DNA from 2 places in the Delftia sp. GW456-R20 genome. Region 2 is predicted to be linked to the other one. Evidence: riboswitches for the same ligand, from Rfam matches in the RefSeq annotation. Region 2 holds a riboswitch; the other holds the start of a gene.
What was found. Region 2 has a riboswitch for S-adenosylhomocysteine ahead of metH (methionine synthase). Riboswitches for the same ligand answer to the same signal wherever they lie in the genome.
Positions count from the first base shown of each region.

Region 1 (4,511 bases), on a different contig from region 2:
TTCTTGGCAACCTTCTTCCAAGGCGTCAGCGGCGTCATGCGCCATTGCACGCCACCCGCAATCAGCCGCTGCGCCTGCGAGCGCGTGGCCGCATGGCCGGCTTCCACCAAAAATACATCTGCGCGCATAGCGTCGTTCCCAGGAAATCTCTAAACCAATGACGCCAAGCGGCGCCGCACCCCACAACTGGCAGGGCCCAACTCAGGGACACCGAGCAAGGGCCGCCCCGCCGCGAGGGTGTCGTCCCCCTCCCTTGCGAAGCAAGTAGAGAGGGGGAAGCGGCGCAAGCCGCTCAGGGGGTGCTTAATAGCGATAAGTTTCGGGCTTGTAGGGGCCCTGCTTGCTCACGCCGATATAGGCGGCCTGGCCGTCCGTCAGTTCGGTCAGCATGGCGCCGACCTTCTTCAGGTGCAGTCGGGCGACCTTCTCGTCCAGGATCTTGGGCAGCACGTAGACCTTGCCGACCTCGTAGGCATCGGGCTTGGTGAACAGCTCGATCTGGGCGATGGTCTGGTTGGCGAACGAGGCGCTCATCACGAAGCTGGGGTGGCCGGTGGCGCAACCCAGGTTCACCAGGCGGCCCTTGGCCAGCAGGATGATCTTCTTGCCGTCAGGGAAGGTGATGTGGTCCACCTGGGGCTTGATTTCTTCCCACTGGTACTGCTCGATGGAGGCGACGTCGATCTCGTTGTCGAAGTGGCCGATGTTGCAGACGATGGCTTCGTTCTTCATGGCCACCATGTGCTCGTGGCGGATGATGTCGCGGTTGCCGGTGGTGGTCACGAAGATGTCGGCCTTGTCTGCCGCCCATTCCATGGTCACGACCTTGTAGCCTTCCATGGCCGCCTGCAGGGCGTTGATGGGATCGATCTCGGTGACCCAGACTTGGGCCGACAGCGCGCGCAGCGCCTGGGCGCAGCCCTTGCCCACGTCGCCGTAGCCGGCCACCACGGCAACCTTGCCGGCGATCATCACGTCGGTGGCGCGCTTGATGCCGTCCACCAGCGATTCGCGGCAGCCGTAGAGGTTGTCGAACTTGCTCTTGGTGACGGAGTCGTTGACGTTGATGGCACGGAACTTCAGCGTGCCCTTGGCCGACATCTCGTTGAGGCGGTGCACGCCGGTCGTGGTCTCTTCGGTCACGCCGATGATGTGGGCGCTCTTGCGCGTGTACCAGGTGGGGTCCTGGGCCAGCTTGGCGCGGATGGCGGCGAAGGCGATCTTCTCTTCTTCGGAGGCGGGGTTGTCCAGCACGGACAGGTCCTTTTCGGCGCGCATGCCCAGGTGCAGCAGCATGGTGGCGTCGCCGCCGTCGTCCAGGATCATGTTCGGGCCTTCGCCTTCGGTGCCGGCGGCGCCGAATTCAAAGATGCGGTGGGTGTAGTCCCAGTAGTCGGCCAGCGATTCGCCCTTGATGGCGAACACGGGCGTGCCGGTTTCCGCGATGGCGGCAGCAGCGTGGTCCTGCGTCGAGAAGATGTTGCACGACGCCCAGCGCACTTCGGCGCCCAGGGCCTTGAGCGTCTCGATCAGCACGGCCGTCTGGATGGTCATGTGCAGCGAGCCGGTGATGCGCGCGCCCTTGAGGGGCTGGGCAGCGGCGAATTCCTCGCGCGTGGCCATCAGGCCGGGCATTTCGGTTTCGGCGATCAGGATTTCCTTACGGCCCCAGGCAGCGAGGGAAATGTCAGCGATGGCCGTGTCGGCGGAAACGGGACGAACAGCAGCGTTCATGGTTTTCTCCAAAAGATGAATGAAAAACCACGTTCTGCGGGAGACGAAAAAAAGCTCACCGCACAGAAAGCGTGGGCGAGCGTCGTTGCAGGTATGACTCCGAGCCTCGCGACCACGCCTGATGTGTGGGGGCCGCTGCAACGCTCCTCGGAGAGGCGCTGATTATACCGATCCCGGGGATGCCTCACCGCCCAGCCCCACAAGCCGGTAGCCCACCTGCAGCTCGGTCACCAGGTGGCGCGGCTGGGCCGGCTCGTCCTCGATCTTCTGGCGCAGATTGGCCATGTGCACGCGCAAGTAGTGGGCGCGGCTCAGGTACTCGGGGCCCCAGACCTGCAGCAGCAGCTGGCGGTGGGTCATCACACGGCCCTGGGCGGCGATCAGGGCCGCCAGTAGGCGGAATTCGATGGGCGTGAGGTGCACCGGCTGCCCCGCGCGCCGCACCTCATGCGTGGCCAGGTCCACCTGCACCGGGCCGAAGTGCACCTTGCTGGACGCGGCGGTGCCGCCCGCCCCACCGGCGGCGCCCAGCTGCTGGCGGCGGCGCAGCATCACGCGCAGCCGGGCCAGCAGCTCGGGCACGCCGAAGGGCTTGACCAGGTAGTCGTCGGCGCCGGCATCCAATGCGGCCACCTTCTCGTCCTCACGCTCGCGCGCGGAGAGCACGAGCACGGGCACGGAGGACCACCCGCGCAGCTCGGTCAGGACCTGCTTGCCATCGGCGTCCGGCAGGCCCAGGTCGAGGATGACCAGATCGGGCTGGCGGCTCGCCGCCTCGATCAGGCCACGGCGCGCGCTGTCGGCCTCGAAGACCTGCCAGCCTTCGTCTTCCAGCACCAGGCGCACGAAGCGGCGGATGCCGGGATCGTCCTCAATCATCAGGATGCGGTTGGCGGGCGTGCTCATGGGGGGCTTTCGTGCATGGCGGGACTCTAATCCAGCGCAGGCTGCTCGGGCACGGGAAAGCGCAGCGTGAAGATGGTGCCCGGGCCGGGCCGTGCGGCGGCGGCCTCGATGCGCCCGCCATGCGCCTCGACAATGCTGCGCACCAGCGCCAGGCCCAGGCCGATGCCCGAGACGGTGGACTCGGCCGTGCCGCGCGTGAAGGGCTCGAACAGCGTCTCCACCGGCAGATGCGATGGCAGGCCCGGCCCGCCGTCGCGCACGGACAGCAGCAGTTCGCCATCCTGCACACGCGCACTGATGGCCAGCGGCGTGCCGGCCGGCGTGTACTTGGCGGCGTTGTCCAGCAGGTTGACCAGCACGCGCTCCATGAGCAGGGCATCGAGCTGCAGCAGCGGCAGGCTGGCGGGCACGTCGGTGCTCACGGGATGCTGGCCCAGGCGCGCGCGCATCTGGCGCAGCGCGCTGCCCACCACTTCGTCCAGCGGCAGCCATTCGCGCTGCAGGTGCACGCCGCCTTGCTGCAGGCGCGCCATGTCCAGCAGGTTCTCCACCAGGCGCTGCATGGCCTGCGCCTGGATGCGGACCTGCTCCAGCATGTCGGCCGCGCCGCCCGGCGGCACATGGCGCTGCGCGGCCTCGGCCGCGCCCAGAATGGTGGTCAGCGGCGTGCGCAGGTCGTGCGAGACGGCCGACAGCAGGGTGTTGCGCATGCGCTCGCCCTCCATGGCGATCTGGGTCTGCTGGGCCACGGCCACAAAGTGCTGGCGCTCCAGCGCAAGCGCCACCTGGCTGGCGCAGGCCTCCAGCAGACGCTGCTCCTCGGGCACCTCCAGGCGCTGCGGCGCACGCAGTTGCAGCACCAGCACGCCGCGCATGCGCACGGGTGCGGCCAGCGGCACATAGCGGGCCGGTGCGGCCGGCAGCGTGTCCGTGCCCTGGCCGGCCTGCTGGCCATGGTCCATGGCCCAGCGCGCAATGCTGTCGTCCATGGGGCAGGGGCCACCGCCCGCGGGCCGCAGGCGCTCGTCGGCACCGGGCAGCAGCAGCCCGGCCTGGGCGTCGAACACGCCCGAGACCGTGCGCAGCGCGATCTCCACCACCTGCTCCTGCGTGAGCGCGCCCGACAGGTCGCGCGCCAGCCGTGCCAGGGCGCCTGCGCGTCGCTCGCGCTCGGCCGCCACGCGCGCCTCATGCCGCAGCCGCGCCATGAGCTGGCCGCAGACCAGGGCCACGCCCAGCATCAGCACGAAGGTGAACAGGTACTGCGTGTCGTTGACATGGAAGGAGCCGCGCGGCGGCACGAAGAAGTAGTCGAAGCACAGTACCGACAGCAGCGCGGCCCAGGCACCGGGGCCCCGCCCCCAGCGCAGCGAGGACAGCACGACGATGAGCAGGAACAGCATGACCACATTGGCCGGGTCGAAGATGCGCAGCAGCTGCTCGGCCAGCACCGTGGCGGTCAAGCAGGCCAGGGTCACGCCGGCATAGCCCTTCCAGGGCAGCGGCCTGCGCCGCAGCGGTGCGGCAGGCGCGGCCTCGGTCCGGGCCGCGCTGGATCCCCCGGAGAGCACCAGCACGTCGATGTCGGGATGCAGCTGGACGATGCGGTCGGGCAGGCTGCGGCCCCACCAGCGCCAGGGCGACCATGCCGGGCGCGGCGGCTGGGCCAGCACCAGGCGGCTGGCGTTGCGCTCGCGCGCGAAGGCGACCAGGGCCTCGGCCACATCGGCGCCCGGCAGCGTGGCCGTCTCGGCGCCCAGGCGCGCGGCCAGGGCCAGGGTCTTGAGCACGGCGGCCTGCACGCTGCGCGGGCGGTGCTGGCGCTCGGGGGCGTCCACGTAGACCACCATCCAGTCCGCATCGAGCCGGCG
Region 1 covers NZ_LWCN01000005.1:983,258-987,768, forward strand. The annotation lists gene A4F85_RS28320 (TlyA family RNA methyltransferase) at 1-128, opposite strand, end outside; gene ahcY (adenosylhomocysteinase) at 304-1,734, opposite strand; S-adenosyl-L-homocysteine riboswitch at 1,805-1,889, opposite strand; gene A4F85_RS28330 (response regulator) at 1,897-2,640, opposite strand; gene A4F85_RS28335 (sensor histidine kinase) at 2,667-4,511, opposite strand, start outside.
Region 1: another riboswitch for S-adenosylhomocysteine. It lies ahead of ahcY (adenosylhomocysteinase); the one in region 2 lies ahead of metH (methionine synthase).

Region 2 (4,511 bases):
GTTCCTCGATGTCCATGCCCCGGCGCGCGGCCATGTCGGCGAGCTGGTCCTCGCCGATCTCGCCGACGTTGAAATAGACGGCGTCGGGGTGGCCGATGTAGAAGCCGCTGACGCTGGAGGCCGGGTTCATGGCCAGGCTTTCGGTCAGCGTCATGCCGATCTCGTCGGCCTTGAGCACGGCGAACAGGTCGGTCTTGGCGCTGTGGTCGGGACAGGCCGGGTAGCCGGGCGCGGGGCGCACTCCCTTGTACTGTTCCTTGATCAGCGCTTCGTTGCTGAGGTCCTCATCGGGCGCATAGCCCCACAGGTCCTTGCGCACGCGCTGGTGCAGGCATTCGGCGAAGGCCTCGGCCAGGCGGTCGGCCAGGGCCTTGAACATGATGCCGGAGTAGTCGTCCAGCGCGTCTTCGAACTCCTTGTCCTTCTTCTCGGCGCCGATGCCGGCCGTGACGGCGAACAGGCCCGCGTAGTCCTGGATGCCCGATTCCTTGGTGGCCACGAAGTCGGACAGGCAGCGGCTGGGGCGCATCACGGGCTGGCCATCCGGGCCTTCCACCATCTGCTTTTCGGTCTGCTGGCGCATGCCGTACCAGGTCATCAGCACCTGGCTGCGGGACTCGTCGGCGTAGAACTCGATGTCATCGCCCACGCGGTTGGCAGGGAACAGGCCGATGGCGCCGTTGGCCTGCAGCCAGCGGCCTTCGATGATCTTCTTGAGCATGGCCTGGCCGTCGGCCAGCACCTTGCGCGCCTCGACGCCAACGATCTCGTCGTCGAGGATGGCCGGATAGGGGCCGGCCAGGTCCCAGGTCTGGAAGAACGGGCCCCAGTCGATGTATTCGGCGATCTCGGCCAGGTCGAAGTTGCGGAACACGCGCCGGCCCAGGGCGCGCGGCGCCACGGGGGCCTGGGAAAAGTCCACGGGCGTGGCGTTGGCGCGGGCCTTTGCCAGTGGCCACAGCGGCGTCTTCTTCTTGTTGGCGTGCTGGGTGCGGACCTTGTCGTAGTCGGCCTGGATCTCGGCCAGGTAGTTGCCCTTGTTCTCGCCCAGCAGGCTCTGGGCCACGCTGACGCTGCGCGAGGCATCGGGCACGTAGACCACGGGGCCTTCGTACTTGGGCGCGATCTTGACGGCGGTGTGCACGCGCGAGCAGGTGGCGCCGCCGATCAGCAGCGGAATCTTCTTGATGCGGAAGTAGTCGTCCTTGTGCATCTCGCCGGCGACGTATTGCATCTCTTCGAGGCTGGGCGTGATCAGGCCCGACAGGCCGATGATGTCCGCGCCCTCGGCCTTGGCCCGGGCCAGGATCTCATGGCAGGGCACCATCACGCCCATGTTGATGACCTCGAAGTTGTTGCACTGCAGGACCACGGTGACGATGTTCTTGCCGATGTCGTGCACATCGCCCTTGACGGTGGCGATGACGATCTTGCCCTTGCTGGACACGTCCAGGCCCGCCGCTTCCTGCTGGCGCTTTTCCTCTTCGATGTAGGGCACGAGGTGGGCCACGGCCTGCTTCATCACGCGCGCCGACTTGACCACCTGGGGCAGGAACATCTTGCCGGCGCCGAACAGGTCGCCCACGATGTTCATGCCGTCCATGAGCGGGCCTTCGATCACGTGCAGCGGGCGGCCGCCGCCCTTGACCACGATCTGCTGGTAGGCCTCTTCGGTGTCGGCGACGATGAAGTCGGTGATGCCGTGCACCAGGGCGTGCGACAGGCGCTCGCCCACGGTCTTCGGGTTCTCGGGCGTGCCGCGCCATTCGAGCTTCTTGCTGTCGTCCTTGGCGGCGCCCTTGGCGGCGTCGGCAATCTCCAGCAGGCGCTCGGCGGCGTCAGGGCGGCGGTTGAGCACCACGTCTTCCACACGCTCGCGCAGCTGGGGCTCCAGGTCGTCATAGACGCCGACCATGCCGGCGTTGACGATGCCCATGTCCATGCCCGCCGAGATGGCGTGGTACAGGAACACGGTGTGGATGGCCTCGCGCACGGGGTCGTTGCCGCGGAAGCTGAAGCTCACGTTGGAGACGCCGCCCGAGACCTTGGCGCCGGGCAGATTCTTCTTGATCCAGCGCACGGCCTCGATGAAGTCCACGGCGTAGTTGTCGTGTTCCTCGATGCCGGTGGCCACGGCGAAGATGTTGGGGTCGAAGACGATGTCCTCGGGCGGGAAGCCCACCTCGTCCACCAGGATGCGGTAGGCGCGCTCGCAGATCTCGATCTTGCGCTGGTAGGTGTCGGCCTGGCCCTTCTCGTCGAAGGCCATGACCACGGCGGCCGCGCCGTAGCGCCTGATCAGCCGGGCCTGGCGCTTGAATTCATCCAGGCCTTCCTTCATGGAGATGGAGTTGACGATGCCCTTGCCCTGCAGGCAGCGCAGTCCGGCCTCGATGACTTCCCACTTGGAGCTGTCCACCATGACCGGCACCTTGGCGATATCGGGCTCGGAGGCGATGAGGTTCAGGAAGCGCACCATGGCGGCCTTGCTGTCGAGCATGGCCTCGTCCATGTTCACGTCGATGACCTGGGCGCCGTTTTCCACCTGCTGGCGTGCCACGGACAGCGCTTCCTCGTACTGCTCGTTGAGGATCATGCGCGCAAAGGCCTTGGAGCCCGTGACGTTGGTGCGCTCGCCCACGTTGACGAACAGCGTGCCCTCGCCGATGGAGACAGGCTCCAGGCCCGACAGACGCATGGGAGGGGGAGTGAAAGAGGACGACATCAAGCTCACCTGCAAAAACGGCATGGCAACAGGTGAGCGTCGTTGGCACCGTGGGCGCGGTCCGGCCGGGAACCTGCACCTGGCCCAAGCCTGACGCGGCACGCGATCCGGTGTACGGATGGGCGGGTGCCGCGCTGCAACGCTCCTCGGGCCAAAGCCCGGGATTCTACGGCGGCTGGCGGCGGCCTGCAGTGCGGGTTTTACGCCCGCATTCGGGGCAGGCCTGCACAAAGCCATGCGGCACTGCACCAAAGCGCGGCAGCGCGGGCCGCCGGCGCCGCCTTCGAGCCGGATTGTGGATGCCCCATCGCCCCGGATTCTTTGCAGCGCCTGAGGACAACGCTCCTTTTTTTGCATCTGGCACGCAATTCGCTATCTGCTGGGTACGTGGTCTGACCAGTCAGGCCAAAACCCTCCACCCGCGCCAGCCCATGCAAAGCATTCCGATCTCGATGGCCCAGACGCTGCAGCAGCACATCCTGAGCGGCCACTACCCCGGCGGCAGCCAGCTGCCGCCGCAGCGCGAGCTGGCCCGGCAGTTGGGCATCAGCCGCGCTTCGCTGCGCGAGGCGCTGTCCATGCTGGAGGCCCTGGGGCTGGTCGAGATCCAGCCGGGCAAGGGCGTGCGCATCAACGGCCCGCACAGCGGCCGTGCACGCATGCACCGCGCCTATGCCACCCCGGCGCTGGGCACGCTGTCGCCGCGCCAGCTGATCGAGCTGCGCCTGGTGCTGGAGCCGGGCTGGGCCGCGCTGGCGGCCGTGCGCGCCGACGACAGCGGCCTGCGCCAGCTGCAATGGACCCAGTCCCAGCTGGCCCATGCCCTCGCCCGCAGCGACCTGCTGGCCGCCGCCGACGCCGATCTGCAGTTCCACCTGCTGCTGGCCCAGCTGTCGGGCAACCCGGGCCTGGTGGCCATGGCGCGCCAGCTGGAGCTGGCCATCAGCCACAGCCTGCGCCTGCCCTTTGCCTGGAGCGGCGCCGACGACCAGCCCGTGCGCGAGCACGACGCCATCGTGCAGGCCGTCTGCGCGGGCGATGCGCCGGGTGCCGCGGGCGCCATGCGCGCCCACCTGCTGTCGGCCGCAAGGCGCAGCGGCATCGATCTCGACACACCGGACGACGCGGCGGCGCCCGACGCAACGGCGCCCGATACATCTGCGCCCGACCCTGACCCGCTTTCCTTTCGCCTCACCCCACCTTCCGAAGGAGCTTTCGCATGACTTCCCCCCTGACACCCCGCCGCGCATTCATCCGCACCGCCCTGGCCGCCGCCACCCTGGCCGCTGCCGGCCTGGGCGGCGCAGCCCATGCCGACATGCTGGCCAACATCCAGAAGGCCGGCGTGCTGCGCGTGGCGATTCCGCAGGACTTCCCGCCCTTCGGCTCGCTGGGCACCGACCTGAAGCTGCAGGGCTATGACATCGACATGGCGGCCCTGGTCGCCCAGGAGCTGGGCGTGAAGGTGGAGCTGGTGCCCGTGACCAGCACCAACCGCATCCCCTTCCTGACCACGGGCAAGGCCGACATCGTCATCTCCAGCCTGGGCAAGAACGCCGAGCGCGCCAAGGTGATCGACTTCACCCAGGCCTATGCGCCCTTCCCCAAGAGCGTCTACGGCCCCAAGGACGTGAGCATCAAGGCCCCTGCCGACCTGGCCGGCAAGACCGTGGGCGTGACGCGCGGCTCCACCGAGGACCTGGCCCTCACGCAGGTGGCGCCGGCCTCGGCCACCATCAAGCGCTACGAGGACAACAACGCCACCGCGCAAAGCTATCTGACGGGC
Region 2 covers NZ_LWCN01000004.1:3,878,564-3,883,074, forward strand. The annotation lists gene metH (methionine synthase) at 1-2,725, opposite strand, end outside; S-adenosyl-L-homocysteine riboswitch at 2,753-2,879, opposite strand; gene A4F85_RS22730 (FadR/GntR family transcriptional regulator) at 3,157-3,948, shown strand; gene A4F85_RS22735 (transporter substrate-binding domain-containing protein) at 3,945-4,511, shown strand, end outside.